Regions from separate parts of the Pseudomaricurvus sp. ABR4_320 genome, predicted to be linked through region 2. Evidence: predicted binding sites of a transcription regulator. Region 2 holds the regulator's gene; each other region holds the start of a gene.

The links. The regulator FNR, encoded in region 2, switches genes on or off when oxygen is low (the NO sensors DNR and NnrR bind a similar motif). The targets are predictions, from matches to a motif close to TTGATNNNNATCAA.
Region 1: the regulator FNR is predicted to act here: its motif matches at 5,477-5,490, upstream of ACXAFR_RS25985 (FeoA family protein).
Region 3: the regulator FNR is predicted to act here: its motif matches at 4,264-4,277, upstream of ccoN (cytochrome-c oxidase, cbb3-type subunit I).

The regions. Positions count from the first base shown of each region.
Region 1 is NZ_JBSWVF010000028.1:31,885-42,225, forward strand. It holds gene ACXAFR_RS25970 (ATP-dependent DNA helicase) at 1-1,387, shown strand, start outside; gene ACXAFR_RS25975 (DUF6607 family protein) at 1,446-2,615, shown strand; gene feoB (Fe(2+) transporter permease subunit FeoB) at 2,723-5,110, opposite strand; gene ACXAFR_RS25985 (FeoA family protein) at 5,107-5,403, opposite strand; gene ACXAFR_RS25990 (YbhB/YbcL family Raf kinase inhibitor-like protein) at 5,596-6,072, shown strand; gene ACXAFR_RS25995 (carboxy terminal-processing peptidase) at 6,448-8,586, shown strand; gene xthA (exodeoxyribonuclease III) at 8,595-9,410, shown strand; gene ACXAFR_RS26005 (sensor histidine kinase) at 9,451-10,341, opposite strand, start outside.
Region 2 is NZ_JBSWVF010000004.1:132,834-143,174, forward strand. It holds gene ACXAFR_RS09630 (TonB-dependent receptor) at 1-1,145, opposite strand, end outside; TPP riboswitch at 1,219-1,341, opposite strand; gene ACXAFR_RS09635 (VacB/RNase II family 3'-5' exoribonuclease) at 1,405-3,429, opposite strand; gene ACXAFR_RS09640 (hypothetical protein) at 3,621-3,842, opposite strand; gene ACXAFR_RS09645 (BolA family protein) at 4,151-4,468, shown strand; gene trhO (oxygen-dependent tRNA uridine(34) hydroxylase TrhO) at 4,577-5,515, shown strand; gene ACXAFR_RS09655 (hypothetical protein) at 5,729-6,022, shown strand; gene ACXAFR_RS09660 (DUF4202 domain-containing protein) at 6,130-6,717, opposite strand; gene ACXAFR_RS09665 (OmpW/AlkL family protein) at 6,896-7,603, shown strand; gene fnr (fumarate/nitrate reduction transcriptional regulator Fnr) at 7,705-8,475, opposite strand; gene ACXAFR_RS09675 (hypothetical protein) at 8,512-9,729, opposite strand; gene ACXAFR_RS09680 (alpha/beta fold hydrolase) at 9,914-10,341, shown strand, end outside.
Region 3 is NZ_JBSWVF010000008.1:225,505-235,845, reverse strand. It holds gene ccoG (cytochrome c oxidase accessory protein CcoG) at 1-595, opposite strand, end outside; gene ccoP (cytochrome-c oxidase, cbb3-type subunit III) at 946-1,845, opposite strand; gene ACXAFR_RS17405 (cbb3-type cytochrome oxidase subunit 3) at 1,849-2,049, opposite strand; gene ccoO (cytochrome-c oxidase, cbb3-type subunit II) at 2,077-2,688, opposite strand; gene ccoN (cytochrome-c oxidase, cbb3-type subunit I) at 2,707-4,149, opposite strand; gene ACXAFR_RS17390 (argininosuccinate synthase) at 4,450-5,673, opposite strand; gene ACXAFR_RS17385 (flagellar protein MotY) at 5,831-6,775, opposite strand; gene pyrC (dihydroorotase) at 7,034-8,068, shown strand; gene rnt (ribonuclease T) at 8,079-8,753, shown strand; gene ACXAFR_RS17370 (bacterioferritin-associated ferredoxin) at 9,106-9,315, shown strand; gene bfr (bacterioferritin) at 9,453-9,923, shown strand; gene ACXAFR_RS17360 (aspartate aminotransferase type Ic) at 10,090-10,341, shown strand, end outside.

The DNA of each region.
Region 1 (10,341 bases), on a different contig from region 2:
GTTGCTGGATCAGCCGAACCTGCGCACCATCGCCTTGAGACACCAACTTTGTCCCTATTTTTTTGCTCAGGAAATGGCCCATTGGAGCGACCTGGTGGTCGCTGACGTCAATCTCTATTTTGATCAGACGGCGCAACTCTATGGCCTTACCTGCCAGGATCAGTGGCGCAGCTTGGTGATCTGCGATGAAGCTCATAACCTGATTGATCGGGCTCGGGGCATGTACAGCGGCGAGCTGCCGCAAAAGCTGTTTTTAAACGCCCAGCGACGCCTGCCAGCGACGCTCAAATCGTCCCTATCGAGCGTCCTCAAGATATGGAGGGAGATGGTAAAGGATGCCCGCGATTCAAAAGCAAGTGTGCGAGAAGATTCCCGCACCGTTTGCGCACTTGCCGATTTCCCAGACGGCTTATTAACCAGATTGCATCGCCTCTCGTCCCGTATTGCGGACGCCCTGGCAGAGACACCGGACGATCGTGACTTGCAAGAGAGCCTGCTCACCATCAGTAGTTTTCTCAAACTTGTCGACGTTTTCGGAGAACATTCTTTACTGCTGTTAGACATCTCCGATACTGCCGGAGAATCTAGCCTGTTGATTGAAAATCAAATTCCGGCCGACCATTTGCAAGAACGCTTTGCCCGCGCCTACGTCAGCATTCTGTTTTCCGCGACTCTGACGCCAGCAGAATTCTATAGCGATATGCTGGGCCTGCCTGCAAAAGTCATTTGGAAATCACTGCAAAGCCCGTTTGCCGCGAGCCAAGCGGATGTGCGGCTGATCACCTACATCAGTACACGCCTGCAAGACCGAGCCGCTTCGGTATCCCTGATGGGCGAGCGCATCGTTCAACTGCAGAGCACAAAGCCGGGAAACTATTTAATCTATACGAGCAGCTTTAGTTATCTCAACGCTGTGGCCGATCACGTCGAAAAAAACTACCCCAACCTCACCTGCCTGCGTCAACGGCCAAACATGAGCGAGCCCGCCAGAGAGGAATTTATCAATAACCTGCGCACCCGCCAGGGTGTGACTGCGTTTGCTGTTTTAGGCGGCGCCTTCGCCGAGGGCATTGATCTGCCGGGACAGCAACTGATCGGAGTCGTCGTCGCCACGCTAGGCTTACCTCCGGCCGATTTTCGCGGTGAAAAACTGAAACAGCGTCTGCACGCCCGCTTTGGCTACGGCTACCAATACGCCTACCTTTATCCGGGACTGCGCAAAGTCATTCAAGCCGCTGGGCGACTCATTCGTACCACTGAAGACGCGGGCACGATAGAATTGATCGACGACCGTTTTAGCCGGGCAGAGATCACGGCACTGTTGCCCGATTGGTGGCAACCTCGATTTATCGAGTCCCCCAATCAACAGGAGCCGGTAGAAAACTAGATGTAAAAACTGGAATCACGCCATCTCGCGCCCTTTCGATGCGACTACGAGGTTAAACATGCTCAGAAAAACACTGGATTTATCGTTAGCTTCCCTGACGGCTGGCAGCACGCTGGCTTGCTTATTGACGCTGTCCAGCAGCGCTCTTGGGAACACAGAAACGACATCTTCGGACTGTACACCACCACAATTTACCTTTAGCTGGCCGCTATCGGAACACTGTGCGCCATCGCCCCGCGGTGGCAGCTCCACCGGCGCCGACGTTACTATTGATGCCGCCCCCTATCCTGGCTGGCAAAAACTCCAGGAGTCTGGCCTAACGCCCTTTGAAAAAGATCGCCGCGCGATCCTCGCGATGGCCGGCCCCTACCGAGTCTCTTTCGACTTCCTCGAAATTGCAGGGTATAAATCTGACTACCAACGAGACAAACCCTACCAATCCTGGGGCACAGAGTATGTCTATGTGGTTGCCGACGAGCCGGAATTTATCAGCCTACAGCACCTAATGGTCATGTACTTTAAAGACGCCGACGGCAAGATCTCCGAACCCATGGTGATGAAACACTGGCGTCAAGACTGGACGTATGAAGACAAAGAACTACTGGTTTACCAGGGCGAAGATCGCTGGCAACACGAAAAGGTTAGTCGCAAAGATCGCAAAGGACGCTGGAGCCAGGCCGTTTTCCAGGTCGACGATGCGCCCCGTTACGAAGCCATGGGACGTTGGGAGCACAACGACAGCTTTTCCAGCTGGCACAGCGACGAAACGTCACGACCTCTTCCTCGGCGGGAATCTTCCGTCAGAAATGACTACCAAATTCTGACCGGCTATAACGAACACATCATCACTCGCCACGGCTGGATTCAAGAAGAAGAGAATCTTAAAGAGCGCCTCGATGCAAACGGGAAACCCTTGTCTGAATTGCCGTTTCTGGCAAAGGAGATCGGCATCGCGCGTTATCAACCGGCCAGCAGTGTCGACTTTGCGCCCGGGGATGACTATATGGAAACCGCGGGGCAATTCTGGAGCGACGTCCGCAAGGCGTGGGATGAGGCTCTCGCCTCAGCCGATCGTGTTCATTTGCAAAGTGAGATTGATGGTGTTCCGTTATTTGCGACGCTATTTGACTATGCATCAAAGGTCCAAGAGCAGGCGACGTACGATTCTGCCGCAGGCTATGAATTCGCAAAACAAACCATCGCTAAGCACTTGACGACGGACAACTAAAACAACACCAAACAGCAAGCTGGCGAACACAGCGACAGCCTGCTGTTACTTGTTAAAATTCACCGATACCAAGAATCAAAAACGTTTCCCTGCCCAACGGCGAAGCATCAGCCTATTTGACGCACCGGTATAAGATTGGTGTTGCTGCTCATATGACGCCTCGCCATCCAGAACAAACCTGCCGCCCCCAGTGCGACCAAGACTACCATACCGACAATCCACCCAAGAGCAGCCCCGGTTTGAGTCACCAAAGCCCCTGATTGAAAACAGATAACGGCCAAGGCGTAAGCGACCAAGGTATTCCACGTGGCCGCAAAAAATGCCCAAAATCCGCCGGCTTCCTTATAGATAGCGCCCAATGTTGCCACACAGGGCATGTAGAGAAGCACAAACAAAATATACGAAAACGCCGCCAGTGCACCGCCGTAAAGAGAGCTCATCGCGACAAACGTCGACACATGGACTTCCTGATCCGCAGCGCTGGACTCCTGATTACTCAGGTCACCTACACCAAGCCCCAAGGGGTCTAGGAGTGCGCCACCGAGACCGGCAAGATTTTCAGGTACAGTCGCAAACGCATCGGCCAGCATTGAACCTATTGATGGCGCATCCCCTTCTTCTGCAGGTGCGTCAGCATTGGCAATCGCCGTGTACAAGGAATCGAGTGTTCCGACCACGACTTCCTTGGCGAAAATACCGCTGAAAATTCCAACCGTGGCAGGCCAGTTATCCTCTTGTACCCCCATAGGTTCAAACAGTGGCGTGATCTTCATACCGATCACCGACAGTACGGATTTCTCCGAATTTTCATTGCCAAAGCTGCCGTCTGTACCGATGGAATTAACGAAATTCAACACCACGACGACCAGAACGATGGCCTTACCGGCTCTAAGTATGAAGCCCCTCAGACGGTGCCAACTGGTCATCAGCAGGCTCTTCATGGTAGGTAGGTGATAATTTGGCAACTCCATCACAAAGAATGACAGATCTCGATTCATCAACCGTTTCTTGACCAAGGCGCCGGTTAACACCGCCATTACGATGCCCAGCAGATAGAGACCGAATACCACATTCTGCCCCTGAGCGGGGAAAAAGACGGTCGCAAACAATATGTAAACCGTTAATCGAGCACCACAAGACATGAACGGCGCCATCAGCGTTGTGAGCAAACGATCGTTGTGACTGTCCAACGCACGGGCAGACATCACCGCGGGCACATTACAACCGAACCCAACAATCAAAGGCACAAAGGATTTTCCCGGCAATCCCAGAGAACGCATTAACCGATCGACAATAAACGCCGCTCGGGCCATATAACCTGAGCCTTCCAGAAAGGACTGAAACAGAAACAGGGCGCCGATCACCGGAATGAAACTGGCGACCAATTGGATTCCGCCCCCAATACCATCGGCGATTAATGTGGTAAGCCACGCTGGAGTTCCAATGGCGAAGAGTGCTCGATGGGGTAACTCAACCAACAGCGCACCGGCCACTTGGTCAAACACGTCAATGAAGGCGCCGCCAACATGGATGGTGAACAGAAACATGAGATACATAACACCGAGAAACATCGGAAACGCCAGAAGCCGATTCAGCAAGAGATTGTCCAGGCGGTCAGTGAAACTCACCTTTGCCTGACTGTCTCGGCGAATACTCTCTGAACAGGCGCCCGCGATCCAGTGATAACGGGCATTGATAAACTGATCACTGGCAGCGGTGTCATTCTCACTCTCAAGCCGACGGGTGATCGCCTCAATCGCGAGGCGTAGATCACTGTCGAGACGTCCCAGAACCGACGCATCTTCCGCCAGCGCCGCAGTTGCCAGTAATCTGGCTGCCCGCCCGGATGAAACGTCCGGATTTAATAGGCTATTTGACTCGGCTGATTGATCACTACGGTCCAACAGAAGCTGCACATCAGCAATCGCTGTTTCTAGCGTCTCGCCCAAGTTGGCGGCTTGGGGCGCCGGACGAGGCTCTTGATCCAAGTATTTTTGGATCGCCGCAAGCAAATCCCTGAGCCCTCGCTGTTTGCTGGCGACAATCGGCACAACCGGCAATCCCAGAAATCGAGAGAGCGCTTCGGTATCAATCGTTATTCCGTGATTGTCCGCCACATCCATCATGTTCAAAACGACGATCGTCGGAATACCCGTGTCGAGTAATTGGCTGGTCAAATACAGACCACGCTCGAGACTGGTAGCGTCAATGATGTTAATCAGGCAGTCGACAGGCTCATCAAGAATAAAATTTTGTGCGATTTGCTGATCAATACTATCGTCGTCATGGGATACGCTTAGGCTGTATGTCCCGGGCAGATCAACTAACTCATAACGATTGCCAAAATATTCAAAATACCCGGATTTTTTCTCGACCGTAACGCCCGGCCAATTGCCAATTTTCTGTCGTGATCCGGTTAAATGGTTAAAGAGCGTTGTCTTACCACTGTTGGGATTACCAACCGCCGCGAGGCGTATTTGTCCAGAACCGCTCATACCTTAACCACCTCAATTTCTCCGGCTTCCTGCCAACGCAAACTCAGATAAAAACCCCTCACCCGAATCTGCACAGGATCTCCCAGAGGTGCAATTTGCTTGACCTCGAACTGCGTTCCCGGCGTCAGCCCCAGACTCATCAGGCGGTGACAATAACCTTTATCGAGATTGGCAAAACTGACAACCCGGGCATTTGCACCCACGGGCAATTCGGAAAACAACAACTTCGGAGACGACATGATGACTACCAGAGTAAAATAGAGGAAGGTACTGCAGATGGAAATCGTTATCATAAAGACCCAATCTTTGAAATGCATCTTGCAAATGACAGTGATCTCGTAAATTTTTGAAAGATTTTTGCAAAAATTGGAGTAAATCAAGTGGTTTGAGCAAAATATCTGTCCGACCACACCGGTTTTGCGTAAAAATCCGGTCAGTTGACATACGGAACCACTAATCTTTAACCTGGCTACGGAGGTAAATCCATGGGATTCATTCCATCCCCAATGACAGTAACATCCACTTCGTTTGACAATGGCAGCAAAATCCCTGAAAAGTTCACTCGTGACGGCGGAGACGTTTCACCACAACTGAGCTGGTCCAATGCACCCGCCGATGCCACCAGCTTCGCGATTATTTGTCACGACCCAGACGCCCCTCTCATCACACCGGGCAAGTATGGCTTTGTTCACTGGGTTTTGTACGGGCTGCCCGGAAACCTGACGTCTATTGATGAGAACTATAGCGGCGGCATAAAAGGTGTTAATGACTTCGGAGATCCCGGCTACGGTGGTCCTCAGCCTCCAGCAGGACACGGCCCCCATCACTACTTTTTTAGCGTGATTGCCCTGAAAGATGCACCAGAGCTAACGCCAGGGCTTAGCCTGTGGGAACTGCTTGACGCCATTGAGCCATCGGCAATTGCTATGAACAGATACGTCGGGACTTTTGCTCAATCTTAGAAAGTTCATATACCAGAGGGTGATTGACAGCGTTAGCAGTCACTTTGAAAATAGCGACATATGAAAAGGTGGTTGCTGTTCGCCAGAAGTCGGCCTCAGAAACCTAACGGTAATCGTCTAGGGGATGTCACGAATGTGCTCTTCCAGCCGGTTGTCTGGGGCGGTTACTGTAAATTGCTTGCTAAAACCGCCCCAAATGAGCTAATTCATCCGCCATATCGGCATAATTGCGTGCCAGCAAGCTAATTTGATCGATTTTTTTGCTCGAATTAGTTTGGCTTCGAAGGACTGTGATATATTTAGACGAAAATCTTGTCTAAACGCGGGTAAGCTGGCCTTTTCGCCAAAACGCTGCTGTTTTTTAAGAGACCGTCTATGCATTTGCGCTGTATTTCTTCTGCCGTATCCTCTGCCCTGTTGCTCGTGAGCTTGTCCACCATCGCGCCACAAGCCTTGAGTAAAAGTGTCGATTTTAAATTCAGTGATATTCAGGAGAAGACCGCCGTCGATATCATCGACAAGCTTTCTACTCGCCACTATCGCAACCAACCCTTCGACGATACTCTGTCTGCAGAAATGCTAGACCGGTATATTGATAGCCTGGATCCAGCCAAGGCTTTTTTTCTGAAATCAGATATCGATGAATTCAATCGCCGCTATGCCAGAACCCTTGATGATTCTTTTACCAAAGGCGACCTGGATCCTGGGTACGAGATTTTTGTTACCTACTTTAATCGCTCCCACAACATCCTGAATTGGGTCATCGACAACCTCAGTAAAGAAGATGGTTTTCAGTTCGATTTTACCAAAAATGAATATGTTCCATTGGACGAAGAAGATCTGCAGTGGGCGGTGAACGATGACGATGCCAAAGAACAGTGGCGCAAGCGCATCAAATCCAATGTACTGAGTCTCAAGCTGACGGGTAAAACCGAAAAAGAAGCCCGTGAAACATTGCTCAAGCGCTATAAAAACCAGTTGACCCGACTGGAACAACAAGATGCCGATGACGTCTTTGAAATTATGGTCAACGCACTGACCCAGCTGTACGATCCTCACACCAGTTACCTCTCCCCGCGCACTCAGGAAAACTTCAACATCTCCATGTCTCTGTCACTTGAGGGCATCGGCGCCGTCCTGCAGTCAGAAGATGAATTCACCAAAGTTGTCCGTCTGGTGACCGCCGGGCCGGCGTCAAAACAGGGTGAACTTAAACCTGCGGACAAAATCGTTGCTGTTGGCCAGGGAACTGACGGTGAAATGGTGGATGTCGTCGGCTGGCGTCTGGACGAAGTCGTGAAGCTGATTCGCGGGCCGAAAGGCTCAACCGTGCGCCTCGCGGTCATTCCTGCCAAAGCGACAGACGACAGCCAACGCAAGGAAATTAAAATCAATCGTGGCCAGGTTAAGCTTGAAGAACAGGCAGCCAAAAAAGCCGTCATCGAGCTGACGGATGGGCAAAATCTCTTCAAAATAGGTGTGATTAACCTACCGGCCTTCTACATCGATTTTGAGGCCTATCGCAACCGTGACCGCAACTACAAAAGCGCAACTCGCGATGTCAAACGACTGATCGACGAACTTGCTCTTGAAGATATCGACGGTCTTGTTATCGACCTGCGCAACAACGGTGGCGGCTCACTGCCCGAGGCAACCACGCTGACTGATTTGTTTATCGATCAAGGACCGGTAGTCCAAATTCGTCAGACCAGTGAAACCATTTCTCGCAACTATCGATCGCGCCGTAAAGCGCTTTATCGGGGACCTTTGGTTGTCTTAACCAACCGTCTTAGCGCCTCAGCCTCGGAAATTTTTGCCGGCGCCATTCAGGATTACCACCGCGGGCTGATCGTGGGAACGCAATCCTTTGGTAAAGGCACGGTGCAGTCCCTAACACCGGTACATAGCGGGCAGCTAAAAATTACCGAGTCCAAGTTCTATAGAGTCTCCGGTGAAAGCACCCAGCATCGAGGTGTCATCCCCGACGTTTCCTTCCCGGTTCTGGTAGACACCGATGAAGTCGGCGAAAGCACCTACGATACGGCGTTGCCTTGGGACAAAATTCATCCGGTTCCACACGAGCTTTACTACGACTTCGATTCCATTCTCGGTGAAATCACCCGTCGACATGAAGCAAGGCAAAAAACGGATCCGGATTTTGTTTTCTTGAATAAACAGGTCGACCAAGTCAAAGCCCGGAAAGAGAAACACCTACTATCTCTGAACGAAGAGCAGCGCAAGAAGGAACAGAAAGAACTCAAACTGCAGTCTCTGGCAATCGAGAACGAACGTCGTATGGCCAAAGGAATGGATCCATTTGCATCTGTTGATGAGTGGGAACAAGAACGAGATACCGTTGCTGAAGAGGCAACGAATGCAGCAGCCAGTGAATCAGATTCCGAATTGAATACGGAAGACGATACCTATCTGACCGAAGCCGGCTACATTTTGATCGATATGATCAATCTGATGGACGAGCAAAACAGCAACACCAATCGCGTCGCGAATTTCTGATTGGGTCACTGCCAGTGAAAATTGTCTCGTTCAACATCAACAGCATTCGAGCCCGCCTCCATCAACTGGAGGCGTTGATCGATACCCACCAACCAGATGTTATCTGCCTACAGGAAACCAAGGTTTCCGACCCTGAATTTCCTCAAGCTGCGGTTGAAGCTCTTGGGTACCATGTCGCGTTTCACGGACAGAAAACGCACTATGGTGTGGCGACGCTCAGTAAAACGCCCTTCACCGCGACCATCAAGGGTTTTACCACCGATGAAGAGGACGCCCAGCGGCGGGCGTTAACGACTCAACATCAGATCGATGGCCGTGCTCTCACCGTGTTTAATGGCTATTTCCCCCAAGGGGAAAATATCGCTCACGAAACCAAGTTTCCCAATAAAAGGCGTTTTTATGGGGATCTGATGTCTTATCTCAACAGTCAATGCGATCCAAAGGATGACCTACTGATCGTTGGGGATATGAATATCTCACCTCAGGATCTGGATATCGGCATTGGCGAGGATAATCGCAAACGCTGGCTTCGAAGCGGTAAATGTAGCTTTCAGCCGGAAGAGCGAGAGTGGCTGGAAAAGCTCCTCGATTGGGGCCTGAGCGATTGTTTTCGAACGCTACACCCAGACGAAAGCCAATTGTTCAGCTGGTTTGATTATCGCAGCAAAGGCTTTGACGCAACGCCTCGTCGCGGACTCAGGATTGATCTTATTTTGGCGTCCAAACCACTTTTGCAACGCTGTGTCGCAAGCAGCATAGACTATGACATTCGCGGTATGGAAAAGCCTTCGGATCACGCGCCTGTTTGGGCGGAATTCAAGTAAACAGAAACGCTCTGTTAAACAACAAAACCAACCTGTAACGTCAGGTTGGTTCTGAATCCACGGCAGTTTCCATCCCCTTTTCAACCATCGTCAGCGGAATGTGGAAAAGGTAGTGGGCTTCTTTGCCATCCTTGTCAATTTCCACGCTACCGCCCAGATTTTCCGCAAGACATTTACTGATGGGATACCAGAGACCACTCAGGTGGCTATGGCGTAGCATTTCTTCCAAATTTGATGTTCGGGCAATATCTTCTTTTTCGGTACGATCAACAATGGTAATTTCCAAATGCCCTTGTTCATCTTTACCACCACGAAAATCAAACACCACGAATATCGTTCCGGAGATGGCCGTCGAAATAGCACTTCCCATAAGGCTCTCAAAGATACGCGCGATCAGCTTCGGATCTCCCTGTGCCATGTCCGGGCATTCGGGATAAATACGAAAGCTCAATTCGACGTCTCTCGCCTCGGCGGCGACTTTAAAGTCATCAACCCAAGTCTCCAGTGTCGAACGAAGGTGAAACACCTTGGTATTCAATTCCACATCGCCGTTGCTGATCAGCGCAAAGGAACGGATGTTACGCAACAGCTTTTGATGGGCCGCCAACGCTTCACGAGCTCCGGTATAACTGGCCGATAAATCATCATCGAGCCGTTTTTCTCCGAGAAGCGACAAAAGACCGCTGAGCTTATGGTCCGCCTCGCTCATCTGCTGCCAGAGACTGTTGAGGAAATGCGTATTCAAATTGACTGAGGCATCAACCTTACGTTTTTCCGTCTCCAAAGCCTTGGCTTTAATTTTCAATTCGTAGTTGGATTCGAGACGCTTCCAGTAAGTTGAATATAATAAATCCGCTTGATGATAGAGTGTCGCCATGTAAATACACATCATCAACCCGTACATATACCCGTCGAAACCACCGGTATAAAT
Region 2 (10,341 bases):
GTGTAATTGCGGTGTAGATCTTCGTCCTGGGAGTGTGCGTAGACGCCGAAAACCCAATCGGTAGAATCGTTAAAAAGCCTGCCGGTTTCTTTGGAAACCAGTCGGATCTCAGCGCTGTGATCACGGCGATCTCTTAGATATTGGTCAAAGCTGGAATACTCCGAGCCTTCACAGGCGAGTCCGAGGCAGATATCAGAATAGGCCCAGTCTTCGTCGTAACTGTATTCCAGGTCACTGTCACTGCCACTGAGTAATACTCGAGTGGAAAATTGCTCATTTCCATCCCAGAGTGAATCAATGCCAAGGGCTCGAGTCTTTTGCCGGTCGCTGCCCGGTTCGTCAGAGAGAGTGTGACGGTTGTTATCCAGTGAAAAGGCGTCGTAGCCATTGTCGACATCGACGTAAATCCCCGTCACTGCAATTTGCCAGTGCTCTGTCACGGCCCAATCAAGCTTTCCTCGGGCGGTACTTTCGTCAATGTCGTTGGTGTCATCACGATTGAGAAAGTCATTTTCGATGTAGCCGTCACTGACGGTTTTTTGGACTGCCAGGCGGTAGTTAAGATTTTCCGCCAGTGGGCCGCTCGTCACTGCGCCTAAGGACCAGCCATCATAGCTGGATACACTGGTTTCCAATTTGCCGTGATAGTCTGACGTCGGGTCAGCACTTTTCAGGTTGATCATGCCGGCCATCGCATTCGTGCCAAACCGTGTTCCCTGCGGACCTCGCAGGACTTCTACTTGGTCGACGTCAAACAGAGTGCTGCCGGTTCCCAGACCGGTAAAATCAATATTGTCGATGACGACACCCACGGATGGATTGATGGGTTCGACAAACTGGCTGCGCTCTCCGATACCTCGAATCTGGTAGAAACGAGCCCGGGAAGCGCCGCTGCTGTAATTGACATTTGGTGCGCTATTGAGAATTTCTTCCAGGTGATGGGCGCTGCGTTCCTGGATGGTTGTGGCATCAATGACACTGATGCTGCCCGGAAGGTCGACGAGTTTCGCGCTGCGGAAATCGGCGGTTACCCGTACTTCAGGAAGTAATTCGCTGCTGTCTGTGGTGTCTGGGTCTGCCAGAGCGAAGCTTGCGTTGCCGACAGCTACCAGAGATGCTGCCGCTAGAATTTTGGGGGAATACATATAAGGCCTCCAACGATCAGAGACCCGGAATAACGCGTTTAATAGAGGAGTGGCGGTGCGTCGCAAAGGCGAAACAGTGAGCCTGGCCTATTCCTACGCCGGTATTGTCCGGATCAGGTTCAAGGGGTTCACTGTGGATATGTGTCTCAGGTCGGAGTCGGCATTAAGGCGACTGTGACCACCCCCTAGGTTCGCGGGCTAGTTTAGGCGCAGTTGCCGTTCGCTACAAGGCTTCTGCACCTGGCGGAAGGAGATTAGGTTATGCCTGCGTGTTAGGGGCTGTTTCTGCGGAGGCTTCCGGCTGCTCAGTTTCTGCAGTTGGTGCTTCCTGGTTGGCAACAACCTGAAGGTGTATTTGTTGTTTTTCCGAATCAACCTGAGAAATCTTCACGGTGACCAGATCATCAATTTGGTAGAGTCGATCGTCGATGGTCAGACGTTGCCGCAGGTCATCCTGCTTTGCAGTTTTGGGGTTCGCTTTGACCTGACCGACGACCCCAAAATCGAGCAGTTGCACTTGCATACCCTGCGGCGATGTCCGGCTGACACGTCCTTCGAAGGGTTTGCCTTTCAGGTTTTGCAGATAATTAAGGCTTAACCAGAGTTCAGTATCGCGAGATGCTGATCGCGCAGTGGAAATGGTTTGCTGTAGCTCCGGCAGATCGGGGGCTGGTTGCGGGGTATCACCATTCAGCAGGGCTCGCAGTTGCAGATGATTGTAAAAATCATTGAAGCGTCGCAACGGCGAGGTGATGTTGGCATAGCAGGGAATGCCAAGTCCAAAATGGGGAAGCGCTTCTTGAGACAAAACACCCGGTTGCAGCTGCAAGCGCAGAGCCGCCAGGAGGCTGCTGGCTTCGGGGATAGTTTGTAAAGCCTGGATTAACGCGCGATAGCCATCAGGTGTCGCGGCATCATGTTCTGCCAGCGCAGGGAAATCGCTGGTGATGACCGCTTCAATTTGTTTTAGGCGGTCCTGGCGAAAGCCTGCGTGAGTCGAATATACCCCGGATAGAGGGTGACTTTGAAAGAACTCACCGGCACAGATGTTGGTCGCCAGCATGGCTTCTTCAACGATTTTGTGGGCCGGGGTTTTGCTGGCGCGTTTTATGTTTTGCAGCTTGCCGTTGGCGTCAACGACGAAGTGGTAGTCGTCCTGGTCTGCCATGAGCAGGGCGTTTTCGGCGCGCTGGCGGTGTAGCGCTGCGGTACAGTCTGCCAGAGCACGAATGGAAGCTGTGGTCTCTTCATCGACGCCGTCCATCGTAGCAGTGGTGTTATCTGAGGAGAGAAACTCTGAAACTCCCTGATAGCTCAGTTTGGCTCGAGAACGTATGCGGGAGAAGGTAAATTTATGACCTGTAATACGCCCATCGCGAGTGACCTGCATACGGCACAAAAGCGCTGGACGATCCTGTTCGGGCATCAGCGAAAAGCGCTCCTGACTGAGAGCCTCAGGCAGCATGGGGATCATCTGACCGGGCAGGTAAACGCTGTTTCCCCGTGATTTGGCGGCTTTTGCCAGAGGTGTTTGCAGTTGTATGGCGCAGCTGGGATCGGCAATTGCCACACAGAGCTCCCAGCCTTGTTCATTCGTTGATGCAAAAAGTGCATCGTCCATATCCAATGTGGATTCGGAATCAATGGTAACAAAGGAAAGGGCGGTGGCGTCTTCACGAGCCTCTGTTCCCCAAAGGTCGGCATCGGCCATGTCGCCAAGGCGGCGAGCTTGCTGTAACTCTTTATCAGACCATTGCCCTGGCAGGCTGTATTTCTCCGCGATGAAGCGTTGCACAATACGGCTGTCGTCGGGTTTCCCCAGAATGCTTGTGACCTTTGCCTGCCCTTTACCGTCTTCGAAAGGGTGGCGAGTGAGCCGGCAGCGAATGTAGTCACCGGGTTTGGCTTTAGAGCGCCCGTTTGGCGGAATGAAAACCCAGCGCTGCAGTTGCGGCATATTGACCGCGACAAAATGACCTTTGCCCCGCACGATGTATTGTCCTACGACTACTTTTAACGGAGATTCCAGCATCTTGTCGAGCTGGGCGTCGATCCGGTTGCTGTCCGAGCTTTTTTCGCTTTGAGCAACGCTGACTTCGACCCGATCTCCTGGGTAGACACGAGCCATTTCATTGGGCGGGAGAAACGCGCGACGACCATCGTCTAGGATGACAAAGCCAAATCGGGCCTGGCTGCCTCGGACGGTTCCGGGATGGAGGTTTTTTTCCGCGCGGATGGTTTGTTTCAACTGGCTGAGTTGATTGAGGGCGTCAGAGTTGAGCATAGCGTCGGGGGGTAAGGTGCTGAAAAAGGCGCGTATGGTAGCAGAATTATTTGCCGATTGAGAGTCTGGTAGACCTGCAAATCGGGTTTATTATCCGCGAAAGCCCATTGGCGGGCAAAATTAATGCGAAGACACTTTGAGAATTTCTATTTCAGCGACTACGGAGGGGGAGGAAAGGCGCTGGGCCTCGCTCAAGCGAGGCGATTAGGATCAACATCGGACACTTCTTCCGGAATGTCACCTTCCGATGTGAAAGCGTAGTAGTCTTCCAGGAGCGTGCGGTTCGAGCGGCGTTCGGTGGTCTTACGACGCTTGCGGTGGTACATATCGATGGGAAGGTCGCGGCAGGGGTCTTCATCGTAGCGGCGATCTGTCCCTTTGCGTCGATTGATAAAGGTCTTAGTGCTTGTCATAAAACAGTATCGGATCTCGTTTCGAATGGATGACGGGGTGACGATAATGTATTGAGTGCCTCAAATATTAGCCTAAAAATCCGTGAATACAAGAAAGAGTATCTGGCGCGCCATCCCTTTTTTATGGCGTCGTATCGTTGATCTGTGGTCGGGCGTCTATATATAGGTCCGAGCTGCAAATCCCCGTGCTAGCGAAAGCCGAGATTCGTGCCAATACGGCGCTTAGCGGTCGACAGTGAGGTTGGGGTGGAGGATACTGCTTTCAATTGGCTACAGCGATACCCTATCGATTTTAAGGAGTTGGGAATATGAAGGTGCAAAACGCTATCGTCGATCAGTTAACCCGTGATTTTCAGCCGGTTCATCTTGATGTTACCAATGAGAGTCATATGCACAGTGTCCCGCCTGGCTCAGAGTCCCATTTTCGCGTGGTATTGGTCAGTGATACCTTCGCGGATAAGCGCCTGGTTCAGCGGCATCAATCTGTTTATCGCTGTTTGAGTGCGGAGATGAGTGGTGGCGTACATGCCCTGGCATTGCATACGTATACGCCTCAAGAGTGGCAAGAGCGTGAGTCGGCACCGGCATCCCCGCAATGTCTCGGTGGCTCGAAAGCGACAGGTTAGCCGTTGCGCGCAATGTGCTTTTACGAGATTCTACTGCGGTACCTGTGCAAAAGTTGAACACTGCTATAAAATGCGCGCCCTTTCGGAAATGACTCTCTGGTGGACGCAATGAATGGTGTAACGGTTGCCGCTCTCTATAAATTTGTCGAACTTAACGACTATGAGGCTTTGCGAGAGCCATTGCTGGCGTTCTGTTTGGACCATGACATCAAGGGAACCCTGCTGCTGGCTCGTGAAGGGATAAATGGTACTGTCAGTGGTCGTCGGGCGGATATCGATACCTTATTAGAGTATCTGCGCAGTGATCCCCGCCTTGCCGATTTGGATTGTAAGTTTTCTTTTGATGAAGTCGCTCCGTTTTATCGTACCAAAATCAAGTTAAAGAAAGAGATTGTCACGATGGGGGTTGATTCCGTTGATCCTCGCAAAGTGGTCGGTACCTATGTGGAACCCGAAGAATGGAACGCGCTTATCAGCGATCCGGACGTTGTGCTCATCGATACCCGCAATGACTATGAAGTTGAGTTAGGTACGTTTAAGGGCGCGATCAATCCAAATACGTCGAGCTTTCGGGAGTTTCCTCAATACGTCGCCGATAACCTGCAGCCAGAGCGTCACAAGAAGGTCGCCATGTTTTGTACCGGCGGTATCCGTTGCGAAAAATCGACGGCTTATCTGAAAGAGCAGGGTTTTGACGAGGTATACCATCTAAAAGGCGGCATCCTGAATTATCTGGAAAAAGTCCCGTCGACAGAGAGCTTTTGGCAGGGTGACTGCTTTGTTTTCGATAACCGTGTTACTGTGGACCATGATCTGCAACCCGGAGACTACGATCTTTGTCACGGCTGCCGCTTTCCGATTTCAGAAGATGATAAAAAGTCTGAGTATTACGTTGAAGGGGTCAGCTGCCCCCGTTGTCACGATATCTTGTCGGACGAGCAAAAACAGCGTTTTACTGAGCGACAGAAGCAGGTAAGACTGGCTCAAGCCCGTAATACGCAACATATTGGTGCGCCAGCACCGGCTCGACAGAAGCCAAAGGGCTAGCCGTCGACAGGCGGAGCGACCATTTACAAGCTTTAGTTTGTTTCGGGGAAAATTCTTTTAAAATTGACGTGAATAATTAGTTGCCGGGGCTTCGTTTGGCGCAAATTATATGGTCTAATAACTCCACAAATGTAAATTTATGTATTGCTGAGCCGGTCATGTGTCAGCAGTCCTTATTTACCCGCCGAGTCATTTTACCGTAGATGCATCATAATGGATTTTACTGCCTGGACCGTTGATCTGAGTAAACGAACTGCCACCCATGTCTGTGGATTTCAACTTCAGGTTGAAGGGGATCCCAAAGATCCAAATGCCGTTCACCCGGGAAAATTCCCTCCCAATCTGAGCAATATCGATAAAGTTCGCCTGGTAAGAACGGGCATGGAAGCGATGGTCAAAGCGGCTCGTAGTCGTAACCGCTCCTCGGATGGAAATCGCAAGCCGACCACCACTTATACAGCTCCTCCAAATAGACCAAAGCGCAACACGCTGCGTTTGAAAAAATAAGCGTGAATGCCGATCCTTAGAGCGGATTAAGCCTCAGCGTCTAGTTGGTGGGCGGGTATTAAACTCAATGCCGTTTTGCCTATGGGATGCTTGGGGGCAACCTTCCCTCAGGAAAGTGCTCTGCCGACCAGTTCTGCCAGATTGGGGGGAAGCGTCAATTGAAGTGCAACGGCGTGACCTTCTTCTGACATCTTAGGCCAAGTCTTTTTGACGATGTCGATGACTTTCTCGTCGTCGTGTCTGGCGGCAAATTCCTCAAAATAGTGTGATAAAAAAACGAGGCAGGCGACATCCTCCAAGGTCTGTGTGCCGGTATCTCGTTTAATGCCTTTCTTTTGCAGTAAATCACTGACCCTCTGTTGTTCTTCTTCCGTGTAATCGCAAGTTTGCATCAATTGCGATGTTAACTCAGCGTGGAATTGCGCAAGGCGAGTTCGCCAGCGTTTGTATCCGGCTTTGTCCATTGGAAAGTCGCTGCGTGGAATTTGCCAGCGCTGAATGTGCTGGGCTCGGCAGGCGATCTGTAACAACTCATCTGCATCCGGGGCGAAAGCATGCTGTACTTCGGTCATGCGAACGCCGTAAAGGTAGGCGGCGGGTATAGATTCCTGATCTACCGTAATTCGGTTTGGGTCTTCGTTGTTTTTTTCATCAATTAAAGAAAACAGACGTGTCAGTCGGCTAATGTCGGTCATAAATGTCTCTCGTTTTATATGGAAGGATGCTGTTGATCTGGCGCAACTGGCAACTAGGTGTCGAACACTTGAAGGTTGGTTGGGGAAAAATCGTTAATCCAGATCAAGGATCCTGCGCAATTTCTATTGTCTACTATACTCCGACAATGAGACGACTTCATACAGAGAGAGCCTTACTATGAGATCATTATTTTCCCCGTTAAAGCTGGTGGCTGCTGTGTCGGCACTGTGCGTGGCGGTACCGGCGATGAGCTTTGAAGCGGGAGACATTGTCCTCCGCGTAGGTGCTGCAACCGTTGATCCTCGTGAAGATAGCGACAATATTGCGCTTGATGGTACAACAGTGACTATAGGAGGGGCACCAACAACGATTGGTTTGGACAGCGATACCCAACTGGGGCTGACATTGGAATACTTCCTGACACCCAATCTTGGCGTAGAAGTGCTGGCTGCAACACCGTTTAAGCACACTGCCGTTCTTAATGGTGGGTTGGCCGGCGTTGGTGACATTGCAGATTTTACCCATTTGCCACCGACGGTAAGCGCGGTGTACCACCTAAATGATATGGGTGGTTTTCAACCCTACGTTGGCGTCGGTTTGAACTATACCTTTATTTATGAAGAAAATTTGGATAACAGCGCTGCAGGAGCTTTGGCCGGCTTAGGTTTAACGGGCGGTGATATCGAGTTGGAAGACTCGTTTGGTATTGCTCTGCAGGCCGGGGTTGATTGGCTGCTGGATGAAAAGTGGTTGGTTAATGCGTCAGTACGCTGGATTGATATCAGCACTGAGGCCGAAATCTCTTTTGATGGCGGTAGTAAAATAAAGGCCGACGTTGATGTAGATCCATTTGTCTACACATTGTCCGTCGGCTACAAGTTCTAAGAGAAATCAGTTAGCCTGCTCGTGGCAGGCTCTCTGTAAGGCATTAGGTGATCCGTAATAGCGTGACCACTTAATGCCGATGATAAGATAATAAAAAGACGCTAAGTGCAGGGATCTTCGACATTGGCGATTTGTTTTAAGGCCGCCATGTCTGTGATACCGATTTCCTTTTTGTCGACACTTAAAATGCCATTTTTCTGAAAACGGCTAAATACGCGGCTGACAGTTTCTATTGTTAAGCCCAGATAATTTCCAATATCCGCACGAGACATTGGCAGTCGAAACGACGTTGCTGATAAATGTCGGTTGTGGTTGCGTGTCGAAATACTCAACAATAATGACGCTACCCGCTCTTCTGCGCTGTTCTTACTCAGTAGCGTAATCAACTGCTGGTCAGATTTGATTTCCTTACTCATGAGCTGAAAAAAATGTCGCTGCAAGTTGGGTAGCTGCAGACTCAAATCTTCCAGGCGAGAAAAGGGGATTTCGCAAATCGCCGAGGTTTCTAAGGCGACCGCAGAATTGGAGTAGCGATTGGTAGCGATACCATCCATGCCCACCACTTCACCAGGCAGAAAAAACCCCGTTACCTGCTCTTGGCCATCGTTAGTGACGCTGACCGTTTTGATGGTTCCGGATCTCACTGCGTAGACGGATTGAAATGGCTGGTTGGCTCGATACAAATGCTCTCCTTTCTGCAGAGGACGTCCACGCTGAATGATCTGATCGAGTCGATCGATATCGTCAACATGGAGACTGATGGGGAGGCAAATCGCGTTCAGGCGACAGTCACCACAGGATACAGTTGGATTGTGATGGCACCGGCTGCCGACACCATTGGCTGAAGAGTCACTCGCAATACGGGAGGTCATACCATCGATTTCAAATAAAAAGGCTAAAGACAATTACTATTCTGCTATACCGGCTACAGCGGGTAAAGAGAAAATGTCCCCTGTTTGGGGGTATAAGATGGGCTTTAGCAGGTCACTCAATAAAAAAATGCCTTGTTGCGTAAGCTTAATCTGATTGTCGTGCTCGCTGTAGAGCGGCGTGTTATCGACCAAAGTCTGAGATTGCCATGCGGTTAGTAACTTTGCCAAAGCCGTGCCATAAGGGGGAATCTCCAGTTTATGAAAACACATTAATTCACGCGCCATCGCCAATTGTTGGGTGTGGGAGGGGCGTGTGTAAGGCTGGTTGGGAATCTCACTGTCGCGATAATTGGCAAAGACCGAAGCGTTGCGCCACGTGTTATGCAGTCCAAAACTCTCGGCGCCCGGGCCAAACGCCAGAATGCTGTTAACGCCCAAACCGTTGTAGCCAAACGGTGTCATCTGTATCGTTTTTTCGTGAAAGGCGTTGGCGGTTCGGCTTTTCGATTTTACTAGCCAATCGTTGCCCAACAACAGATATTGGTAGTCTTCTGCAAGCTTTAACAATGTGTCAAAGAGTTCGCGGCCGGCGTTTGTATGTGGCAAACAACGCCAATGGATCGCTGTTGGTAGTCCCGCACGAGAGTCCTCTAGTTTCGGTAAAAGTCTATGGATATCTGGCGATGGCTGCCAGGAGAGTAGGGACCAGCTGTCAAAACGAAAATCCGCAATCATAGCCAAACTGCGATCGATGAGTTTGTTGCTGTAGATGCTGCTGGGTAACTGCAGGCGTAGGTGATTAAAACCCAGGCCGCGAAACAAGGCCAAGCGGTCCGCGTTTAATGTCTCTAGGCTGCAGCTGAATTGAAAATCCACGTCCGGCGGGCTGGCCAATGGGAGTCTGCGTCCAAGTTGCCACATCAGTTGGGTGATGTCTGCGTCTTCCAGGCAATCCTGAGGAATATCCCATAGAATCCAAGGGATCTTAACGTTTTGCAGATCGTCTACCGGTTTGGTACTGCGGATGTGCATCTCTCGTGCAAGGGCGCTGGTTATCTCAGCGGAGGAATAGCCCCGCCAATCACTGCACTGGAGTGAGAGCATCACGCCCATGGCGCTGTTCTGTGACGATGCCAGGGCGCCAGAGTGTTCCGCCGTTTGTGAATTCAACAACGCGCACAGAGGCGTCACAACACCACAGTAATGTCCGGGAGCTTGCGTATTGGATTGGTGGCAATTTCTTATAAGTTCCATTACGACGTTCTTTGTAGGCAGCGTGAGGAAAATAAGTGAATCGAGTCTAACCCTGTGTGCAATTGCGCTGTTGATACAGGTCAATGGGGCCAGATATAGTGACTGATAGAAATGCGTCAGCGGGTCATCTCGATGGAGAGATCTGATGATGACTTGACCAATCAGTAGAGGATTGTGTGAGCGGATGAGAAAAGACCTGACAGGGCGTGTTTTGGGGGGGCGGCTTTTCACCGGCTGGGTTTTGGGACTTTGGCTGTTGGCAGCATCGGTATGTTCCGCGGAAGACGGCGACATGGCGAAGGTCAAGGCCAACGGTGTCAGCTTGGCCTATACAGAGATTGGTGCTTCAGATGGGCCGGCTGTGTTGATGATCATGGGGCTCGGTAGCTCCCATAAATTATGGGGTGACGAGCTACCTCGGGGGCTCGCGAACGCAGGTTATCGGGTCATCTTAATGGACAATAGAGATGTGGGTGATTCCCAGCGAATGGATGCTATGGGTGACCCATGGTTGCGCTGGCAATTATTAAAGAACGCAATGGGGTTTTCCGTTGATAATCCCTATTCCGTTCAGGATATGGCGGCCGATGCAGCCGGTTTGCTCGACGCCAT
Region 3 (10,341 bases), on a different contig from region 2:
TGACATAGCCCGTCTCATCGATCCTGGGCAGGAATCCAAGAATCAAATCGCGAATGGGATAAAAGTAGCCGACAAACGTCAATCCGGTAACCAGCGCAATGGCGACCCAAAGGGAATGCTTACCGGCTTTACGCAGAAACTTCTCGTAAGACCAGGGCTTGCTGTCGAGCTTAATCTGCTTGTTACGATCGCCTTCAGTGAGGTGCTCCGCCCAGATGAACATTAATGTCCACACCGTCTGAGGACAGGTAAATCCACACCAAACTCTTCCAAGCAGGACTGTTACTGTAAACAGACTAAAAGCCGCAATGATCAGTAACCATGCCAGCAACATCCCATCCTGAGGCCAAAAGGTCATCCAGAGAATATTGAATTTTCTCTCGGGAAGATCAAATAGCATGGCCGGGCGGCCATCGATCACGAGCCAAGGCAGCAATAGAAAACCTAAAATCAGCGGGATACCCGTGTAGCGTCGTATCGATTGATAAAAGCCAGAAATTTTGCGGATGTAGACCCTGTTGGCCTCTTCATACAACCGTCGGTAGCGAACGGTTTTCTCCTCGTCGACGTCTTTGAGTGGAATCTTGTCGTTCATTGAAACCTCCGGTTCGAAATCCGCATGGTGACACGGCTGCGCCCTGCGATTTTGTCTCTGCACACATGTACGTAACAATCACCATGGTAGCGAAAACCAGTGACCGCACGTTGACAGAAAACAAATACTTTCGATGTTTCTAATATGTTAACTGGGCCACGGCGACGCCCTATCAAACAGCCCCATAAAGAACTTACACGCGCGCAGAGACGGAACTGCAGCCATAAAAAAGCCCCGAAAACGGGGCTCGACTTTCCTGTCCGCCGATAACCCGGCGCCCCATTCCAGAATCGGCGGGTGGGAAAGATCTTTCTCAACAGGCCCGATGAGCGGGCCTGAAAGTCAGACGGTTATTCTTCGAAATGAGACAAGCTATACACGTATGCCGTTAGAAGGTGAATCTTCTCTTCTTTTAGCTTGTCCTGCTGTGCAGGCATCACATTGTTACGCCCCTGACGAATGGAATGTCGGATCCCCTGTGGAGTACCCTCATAAAGCCAGATGTCGTCGGTCAAATTTGGAGCACCAAGGGCCTGCATCCCTTTACCATCTGGTCCGTGACAAGCCATACAGTTTTGATCGAAGACTTTTTTACCATCTTCTGCAAGAGCCGCATCATGCTCACGTCCAGACAAAGACAGTACATATTCTGCCGCAGCGATAACTTTTTCCTCACCAATGACAGGACCCCAAGCAGGCATATTTCCGTTGCGTCCGTGTAATAGCGTTTGCTTGATGGTGTCAGGTGAACCGCCGTACAGCCAATCGTCATCCGTCAGGTTTGGGAAACCGTAGTTTCCACCAGCATCAGCCCCGTGGCAAACGGCGCAGTTGTTCGCAAACAAGCGCACCCCCATTTTCAGCGCGCGAGGGTCCTGAGCAACCTCTTCAATTGGCATAGCGCTGAATTCATCATAGATAGCGCCATATTGCTCTTCGGCTTTCTCTTGCTCCCGCTCCAGCTGGTTCTGGGACGTCCAGCCAAGCACACCACCCCAATTGCCCAATCCTGGGTAAAGCACCAAATAGATGACCCAAAATACCAGCGTTCCGCAGAACATCTGGAACCACCACTTAGGCAACGGGTTATCAAACTCTTCAATGCCATCATAGGAATGGCCAGTGGTTTTGTTTTCTGGGTCCGCCTCATCACTCACGGCTACTTTGCGATTGGCAAATAACACCCAGGCGACCAACGCAATATTGGTTACCGTTAATACGATAACCCACAGGCTCCAAAACGTGCTCATAATTTATCCTGCCTTGTCTTTATCCTTAGAGCGGAGGACAGCAGAAGACTGCTCCATCGCATCTAAATCATCTTCCTCGAAGGGGAGATTGGCTGCTTCGTCAAACCGCTTTCTACGACTGGGAGAAAATGCCCACCAACAAACTCCGGTAAAGGCTATGGCCACAAGTACTGTGGCTAAACTTCTCAGATCGTTGATATCCAATTGCAAGTCCCTCCAGCCAAACCTTGTTTAGCGTTTCTGTTGCAGCAATGTTCCCAGTTGCTGGAGATACGCGATCAACGCCTCCATTTCGGTTGTTCCCTTAACCGCCTCTTCAGCCCCTGCAATATCCTCATCGGTGTAAGGAACACCTACTGAACGTAATGCGGCCATTTTTCTGCCGGTTAGCTCCCCATCCAAAACATTGTCAAACAACCAAGGAAACGCCGGCATGTTGGATTGAGGTACAACGTTACGAGGATTGTATAGATGCGCACGATGCCACTCGTCGGAATAGCGACCACCTACCCGAGCAAGATCAGGCCCAGTACGCTTGGAACCCCACAAAAAAGGATGGTCGTAAACTGATTCTCCGGCAACAGAATAGTGGCCATAACGTTCAACTTCAGCTCGCAGTGGACGCACCATCTGGGTGTGACAGACATGGCAGCCTTCGCGAATGTAGATGTCGCGCCCCTCTAGCTCAACGGCAGTCCATGGCTCCAGGCCTTCAACAGGCTCTGTCGTCTGAGGCTGAAAGAACTGAGGAACAATCTCTACCAAACCACCAAAACCGATGGCAACTACAGTAAGGATCATCAGCAGGCCGAGGTTCTTCTCGACTAAGTCATGATTTTTCAACGTCTATCTCCTTATGCCTTACGCAGTCTGTGGCGCTTCGGCAGAGTCTGTACGCTCGCCGGCACTCATGGTGCGATAGGTGTTATAAGCCATCAGCAGCATTCCAGTAAGGAAGAAAGCTCCTCCCAAGGCACGAACGAAGTAGCCCGGGTAACTGGCTTCTACCGCTTCAGCAAATGCATAGGTCAGAGTGCCATCAGAGTTAAAGGCACGCCACATCAGGCCCTGCATGATTCCATTCACCCACATGGAGGCGATGTAAAGAACCGTTCCAATGGTGGCAAGCCAAAAGTGCATGTTAACCAGCGGTACACTCCACATGGACTTGCGACCGCTGAGTACGGGCAACAGGTGATAGATAGAACCGATAGAGATCATGGCAACCCAGCCGAGTGCACCAGAATGCACATGGCCAACCGTCCAATCGGTGTTATGAGAGAGCGCATTGACTGTCTTGATCGACATCATCGGCCCTTCAAACGTGGACATTCCATAGAAAGACAGAGAAACCACAAGGAAACGCAGCGTCGGATCGGTGCGAAGCTTATGCCAAGCCCCGGACAGCGTCATAATGCCGTTAATCATTCCGCCCCAGGAAGGCGCCAACAGAACCAGTGACATCACCATGCCAAGGCTTTGCGTCCAATCGGGCAGAGCGGAATAGTGAAGGTGGTGAGACCCAGCCCAGATGTACAGACTGATCAGCGCCCAAAAGTGAACAATGGACAGCTGGTAGGAGTAAACTGGGCGCCCCGCTTGCTTAGGAACAAAGTAATACATCATTCCCAAGAAACCCGCAGTCAGGAAGAAACCGACTGCGTTATGGCCGTACCACCACTGAATCATCGCATCCATTGCACCGCTGTACATGGAATAAGACTTGGTCAGAGTGACAGGAACCGCCATGCTGTTAACGACATGCAGCAGCGCAATGGTGATAATGAACGCGCCATAAAACCAGTTAGCAACATAGATGTGAGATGTCTTACGCTTAACGATCGTGCCAAAAAACACGATTGCGTAGGATACCCACACCAATGTAATCAGAATATCGATCGGCCATTCCAGCTCCGCATACTCTTTAGTGGTGGTGTAACCGAGCGGTAGTGTTATCGCGGCCAGCACAATAACCAACTGCCATCCCCAAAACGTAAAAGGTATGAGGAAACCACCGAACAGCGGGGCCTGGCAGGTTCGCTGGACGACGTAATATGAAGTTGCAAATAACGCACAACCACCAAATGCAAAGATCACCGCATTAGTGTGTAGCGGACGCAATCGTCCAAAATGCGAATAAGGCTGGAAAAGATCGTTTAGTTCGGGCCAAACGAGCTGGCTGGCGATTAAAACGCCGACCCCCATGCCGACTACACCCCAGACCACCGTCATGATGGCGAACTGGCGTACTATCTTGTAGTCATAGACGGGATGCTCTGCAGCCGCTACCTGATTACTACTCATAGTGACATTCCTGATTGGTTAAATTTTAATCCATTTATGAGGTGCACCAGGCCTGCATAAACACCCCGTCTCCTACAGGGAGCGCAAGCATACCCGCATCGGGTCTGCCAGTTGTTGATTCTGGTCAACACCGGCCGGACTCAGCGCACACCAGCCCCTTCAGGCTGATTAACTTGTAGTGTAGAGTATCGCGCCCGAATGACATCGGGCACCGAACAGGCTGCCGGCACGGTCCAACAGCAAATGCAGTATTAACTGTCTATATTCTTAATAATTTGCCGGCTTTTCACCGGCTCATTATCAGCTGAAATCTCGCCCCTTATTTGCGGCTATGCGTAACCGCAACGAGTTCAGCTTGATAAATCCAGCAGCATCCTTTTGGTCATAGGCGCCAGCATCATCCTCAAACGTTGCGACTTTTTCATCGAACAGGGATTCACTGGAGCGGCGACCAACCACAGATACAGAGCCTTTGTAGAGTTTCACGCGAACATCGCCACTCACCGCTTTTTGCGATTCATCGATCGCGGCTTGCAGCATTTTTCGCTCAGGACTCCACCAATAACCGTTGTAGACCAAACTGGCATACTTAGGCATCAGCTCATCCTTTAAATGTGCCGCTTCCCGATCCAGGGTCAACGACTCAATGGCGCGATGCGCCTTCAGCATGACGGTCCCTGCCGGAGTTTCATAACAACCGCGGGACTTCATACCGACATAACGATTTTCGACGATGTCTAGGCGTCCGACACCATTGGCGCCGGCGACTTTATTGAGATGAGCCATAACCGTTGCCGGAGACATCGCCTGACCATCAATAGCAACGATATCACCATTTTCATAGGTTAATTCAAGATACGTTGGCTCATCCGGCGCCTGCTCAGGCGCTACGGTCCAACGCCACATCTCCGGGTCATCAGCTTCCCACCATGGGTCTTCCAGATTGCCCCCTTCATAGGAGATATGGAGCAAATTAGCGTCCATGGAATAGGGACTTTTCTTCTTACTGCTCGCGAAATCGACAGGAATCTGGTGTTCTTCGCAATACTTCATCAACGTTTCGCGAGACGTCAGATTCCACTCGCGCCACGGTGCAATAACTTTGATTCCAGGCTTTAGTGCGTACGCACCCAATTCGAAGCGAACCTGATCATTGCCTTTACCGGTTGCGCCGTGAGAAATCGCATCAGCACCAGTTTCGTTGGCAATTTCAATCAGTCGCTTGGCAATAAGTGGTCGCGCAATAGAGGTGCCCAGCAAATACTCACCTTCGTATATGGCATTGGCGCGGAACATGGGATAGACATAATCGCGAGCAAATTCTTCGCGCAGATCTTCGATATAAATCTGCTTCACGCCCATTGCCTGAGCCTTAGCTCGAGCCGGCTCTACCTCTTCCCCCTGACCGATATCAGCGGTAAAAGTGACGACTTCACAATCGTAGGTTTCCTGCAACCAGCGGACAATGACGGAGGTATCCAAACCACCTGAATAGGCAAGGACGACCTTGTTGACTGCAGACATGACACACTCCCGAAACAACCAGAGAACTTATACGAGGGAAACGACAGCGCACTCTTTCAAGCGCTTTGGGGCGCGAATTGTAGCTCCAATCAACGCTTTTTCACAGACATTAAAGAAAATTTTCGACGAAAAGATGAACCGAAAAGTCTTTATAAGGTCATCGGCTGGAAGCTAGCGAAGGCAGGGTTCCCTCATCATTTTTCTCCAGTCGAATCGTTACTCGGCGATTTTTAGCGCGTCCACCAGCGGAGCGATTACTCGCTACCGGGTAGCGCTCACCGTGCCAGCGAGTGGTAATCTTCTCGGGCGGAATACCTCGCTCAACGAGCAGGCGATGAACCATCTCGGCGCGCTTCTTGGCAAGCTCCAAGTTATCGCTACGGGTGCCATCAGAATCTGTGTGCCCGTCAATATAAAAAGACTCAACACTTTCATCGGCTCGCACGTAGATTGCGATATTGTCGAGCTTCACTTCTTCGCTCGCCGGGAGATCCGCTGCGCCGGGCGCGAAAAAGATTGAGGTCCTGCGGATCTGATCAAAATTAACGGGCAGCAATTGAGCAAGGCATTGTAAATACCGCTCATAGGGGGCGCGAAAATTGATGGTACTCAGTCGTACTCGAAGGCTTTCTTCTCCGCCAAACCAGGCCGCACGGGTGAATTCAACATCGAGACCATGCTGCAAAGCTTCAAGCATACGTTCAGCTTTGTCTTTCACCACAGTAATGGGTAAACGCCCCTGGGTAACATCCACATAGCCAAGCTCACGGGTGACGGATTCCGGCTTCCATGCGGGCGCCTTGAGCTTCAGCATGGCTTTTCCCGATGCCAATCGAGGGGACAATGAGTTCAACAAAAACTTGGCTTCTTCGCCAGCCAACCTCTCGAAAGTCGCACCGCCGAATAGGGGAATATCCTGGCTTAGACGACAGGCGAACACCGACGTCTCAGCAGTCCAGGTGGAGGCATCCATAGGCACCTGATAAGCGCTAGCTGAGAATGCACGAGGGGCGCCCATCACACAAGCAATCAGCAAGGTGGCGACGACGAATCTCTCACAATTACTCACCAACATAGCTCTTGTTGTGACTATCAAGCTCATAACGGATCATTGCCTCACCGACACTACCGCGGCCCTACTGCCGACCAACGAATACTCTGGGTATAGCACCTAAAACAACACCCAATAAGAAAATTTTAGCGCCAAACCCCTTGATTTCGAACCCTCTCGGGAACCCATATGCCGCAATTCAGACGGGATTTGAGCACTTTGATACCCATGTTATCGGCGGCACTCCGCTGTGCTTTAGCACCATAATTCGGTAGCATTCAGCCTTTGGCACTGAGGACGAGCACAATCATGAACAACAGCATCACCCTGACCCAGCCCGACGACTGGCACATCCACCTCAGGGACGGCGACGCGTTAAAGACCACGGTCACAGATGCTGCAAAAGTGTTCCATCGGGTCATCACCATGCCCAACACCGTACCGCCAATTACCACGGCTGAAATGGCGCTGGCGTATGCCGACAGAATCAAGTTAGAAATTCCGCCCGATAGGAATTTTACCCCGCTAATGGTGCTGTATCTGACCGATCGCACTTCACCTGAAATCATCAAAGAAGCCAGATCTGCGGGCGTTGTCGCCTGTAAACTCTATCCCGCAGGGGCAACCACCAATTCAGATTCTGGCGTCACAGATATTGCCCATATCTACCCTGCCATCGAAGCCATGCAGGAATGCGGAATGCGCCTGCTCATACACGGTGAAGTGACAGACAGTAATGTCGATATCTTTGATCGCGAAAAAATCTTTATCGATCGCACGCTTCAACCGCTGGTAGCACGCTACCCTCAGCTGCCGATTGTGCTTGAGCATATAACGACCCGCGACGCTACTGATTTTGTAACCTCAGCGGGCAGTCAGGTCGCAGCAACGATTACCCCACACCACTTGCTGTTCAATCGCAACCATATGCTTGTCGGAGGAATTCGCCCCCACTTCTACTGTCTACCCATTCTCAAACGAAATATTCACCAAACAGCATTACTGGAAGCGGCCATCAGCGGCAATCCCAAGTTTTTCCTCGGCACAGATTCCGCGCCTCATGCCCGCCACCGCAAAGAAGCGGCTTGTGGCTGCGCAGGCGTATACAACGCCCCTCATGCTCTTGAACTCTATGCGGAGGCGTTTGACGAGGCTGGAGCCATTGAACGATTGGAAGACTTCGCCAGCCATTTTGGCGCCGACTTCTATGACCTGCCTCGCAATGAAACCCAGGTTACCCTGGAAAAAACACCCTGGCAGGTGCCAGAATCCATCCCCTTTCCCGGAGGTGATTTAATGCCCGTACTTGCCGGTGAAACCCTACAGTGGAAACTGGTTAATTAAGGAAGATACTTTGCTACCCGCCGATCCATCTCTCAGCACATCAGAGAACAGCAAGTCCCCGCTTGCATTGCGCTTTCGAGGCTTTCTTCCGGTCATCATCGACGTGGAAACCGGAGGATTTAATTCGCGCACCGATGCCCTGCTGGAAGTCGCTGCCGTCATCCTTAATATGGATGACGACGGCAATCTCTTTGCAGAGTCCACCATCGACTACCACATCGAACCTTTCGAAGGGGCGAACATTGAACAGTCAGCGCTGGACTTCACTGGAATTGACCTTCACGACCCAGAGCGTGATGCCGCCCCAGAAATGATCGCGCTCAGCGAACTGTTCGCCGGCATTCGCCGCGCCGTGAAAAATCACGGCTGTACCAGAGCGGTGATGGTGGCTCACAACGCCCATTTCGACCTGGGATTTATCAACGAGGCAGCGCGCCGCTGTGGCATCAAACGCAACCCCTTTCATCCATTTAGCTGCTTTGATACAGCCACTCTTTCCGGTCTCGCCTACGGTCACACGGTACTGGCGCGCAGTTGCCAATTGGCTGGCATCGAATTTTCCAACAGCAGCGCCCACTCAGCGGCTTATGATGCAGGCAAAACCGCCGAGCTCTTCTGCTTGATTATCAATCGCTGGCGGGAGCTCGGAGGATGGCCGCTCCCCGAGACCGACGAGGAACCTTAATCCAGGCACCTCAATCGACAAAAAGTGTGAAATACGCAACGAAATGAGCCGGCCTTGCTGGCTCACGTCCACCTTCGCAATCCCCCTTAGAATTAATCCTTTTTAAGTCTCCGCCAGTTCCTGCAAACCTATCACTCAACACTCCCAATACGTTGGTATATTTCGGCACACCCTAGCCGAAAAATGCAAAATGAGAATTTGAACCAGCCGCTGTTGACAACCATTATCATTTAGAATAACTTTAACTTTATACCGTTAACTGGCGTAGGTCGTTGAGCAAAGTTGGTCGATCCTGAAATCAGGTGGATGCTTCCGATGACACAGCCCCTAGATACACAATTAAATAGCTGCTATGTACGTTTGTATCTGTAAAGGCATTACCGACTCCCACATAAAAGACGCCGTTATTAACGGTGCCAGTACTCTACGTGCAGTTCGCCAAGAGCTCGGCGCCATGACTCAGTGCGGCAAATGCGGCCTTCACACCAAACAAGTCATCGATCAAACCCTGGCCGAAATGGATAATCTTGCCGAATCTGAGCTTTTCTACGCGGCAGGTTAACCCCCCTTCCTTAACAAGCCTCACGCCTTGACTCGTCCTAGTCACCGTTGCAGACTAAACGGCAGATATCCTTTGCCTGTTTGCTGACGCAGATGGCGTCTGCCTCTCCCTATCCCACATCAAGAAAGGACGGTCTGATGAAGGGTGACGTAAAAGTTATTGAATATCTCAATAAAATTCTGTTCAACGAACTCATCGCCATCAACCAATACTTTTTACATGCTCGCATGTACAAAAATTGGGGACTGGACACGCTCAATGAGCACGAATATCACGAGTCCATTGACGAAATGAAGCACGCCGATGCACTCATTCAGAGAATCCTGTTTCTCGAAGGGGTGCCAAACCTTCAGGATTTGGGCAAATTGATGATTGGAGAAAGCACTAGAGAAATGCTCGAGTGCGACCTCAAACTTGAACTCATTGCAATTCCCGACCTACGCGAAGCGATTACCTACTGCGAGTCCGTGCGCGATTATGTCAGCCGGGAGCTGCTCGAGAGCATTCTGGAATCCGAAGAAGAACACGTCGACTGGCTTGAAACACAACTCAGCCTGATCGCTAAAATGGGCCTCAATAATTACCTTCAATCCCATATGGAATCCTGATATTCCCTTTCCCAAAACACGCAGCGTATAGACTAAAAAACCCCCGTATCCCCTTTTTAAGCGTGCGCCGGTGCAATATACTCACGCGCTCTATCCACCGGGACGATTCGCTGACGCTCTCGCCACCGCAATCTCCCTTTCCAAGTGCACAACCGAGAGTCGCATCGTGAATCTGGAAAACGCCTCCACCGAACAATTAGCCGAGTGGGAAGCCCAACTCGCCAAGGATTATGCCGCCCTGCAACAGGAATCCCTCAAGCTGGATTTAACCCGCGGTAAACCATCCACTCAACAACTGAGCTTGTCTGATGCTCTCGACGGCATTCTCGACGGCAATTACATGAGTGAAGATGGCACAGATGTCCGTAATTACGGCGGCTTGGATGGTCTGATCGAGGCACGTCGCCTCGGAGGAGAA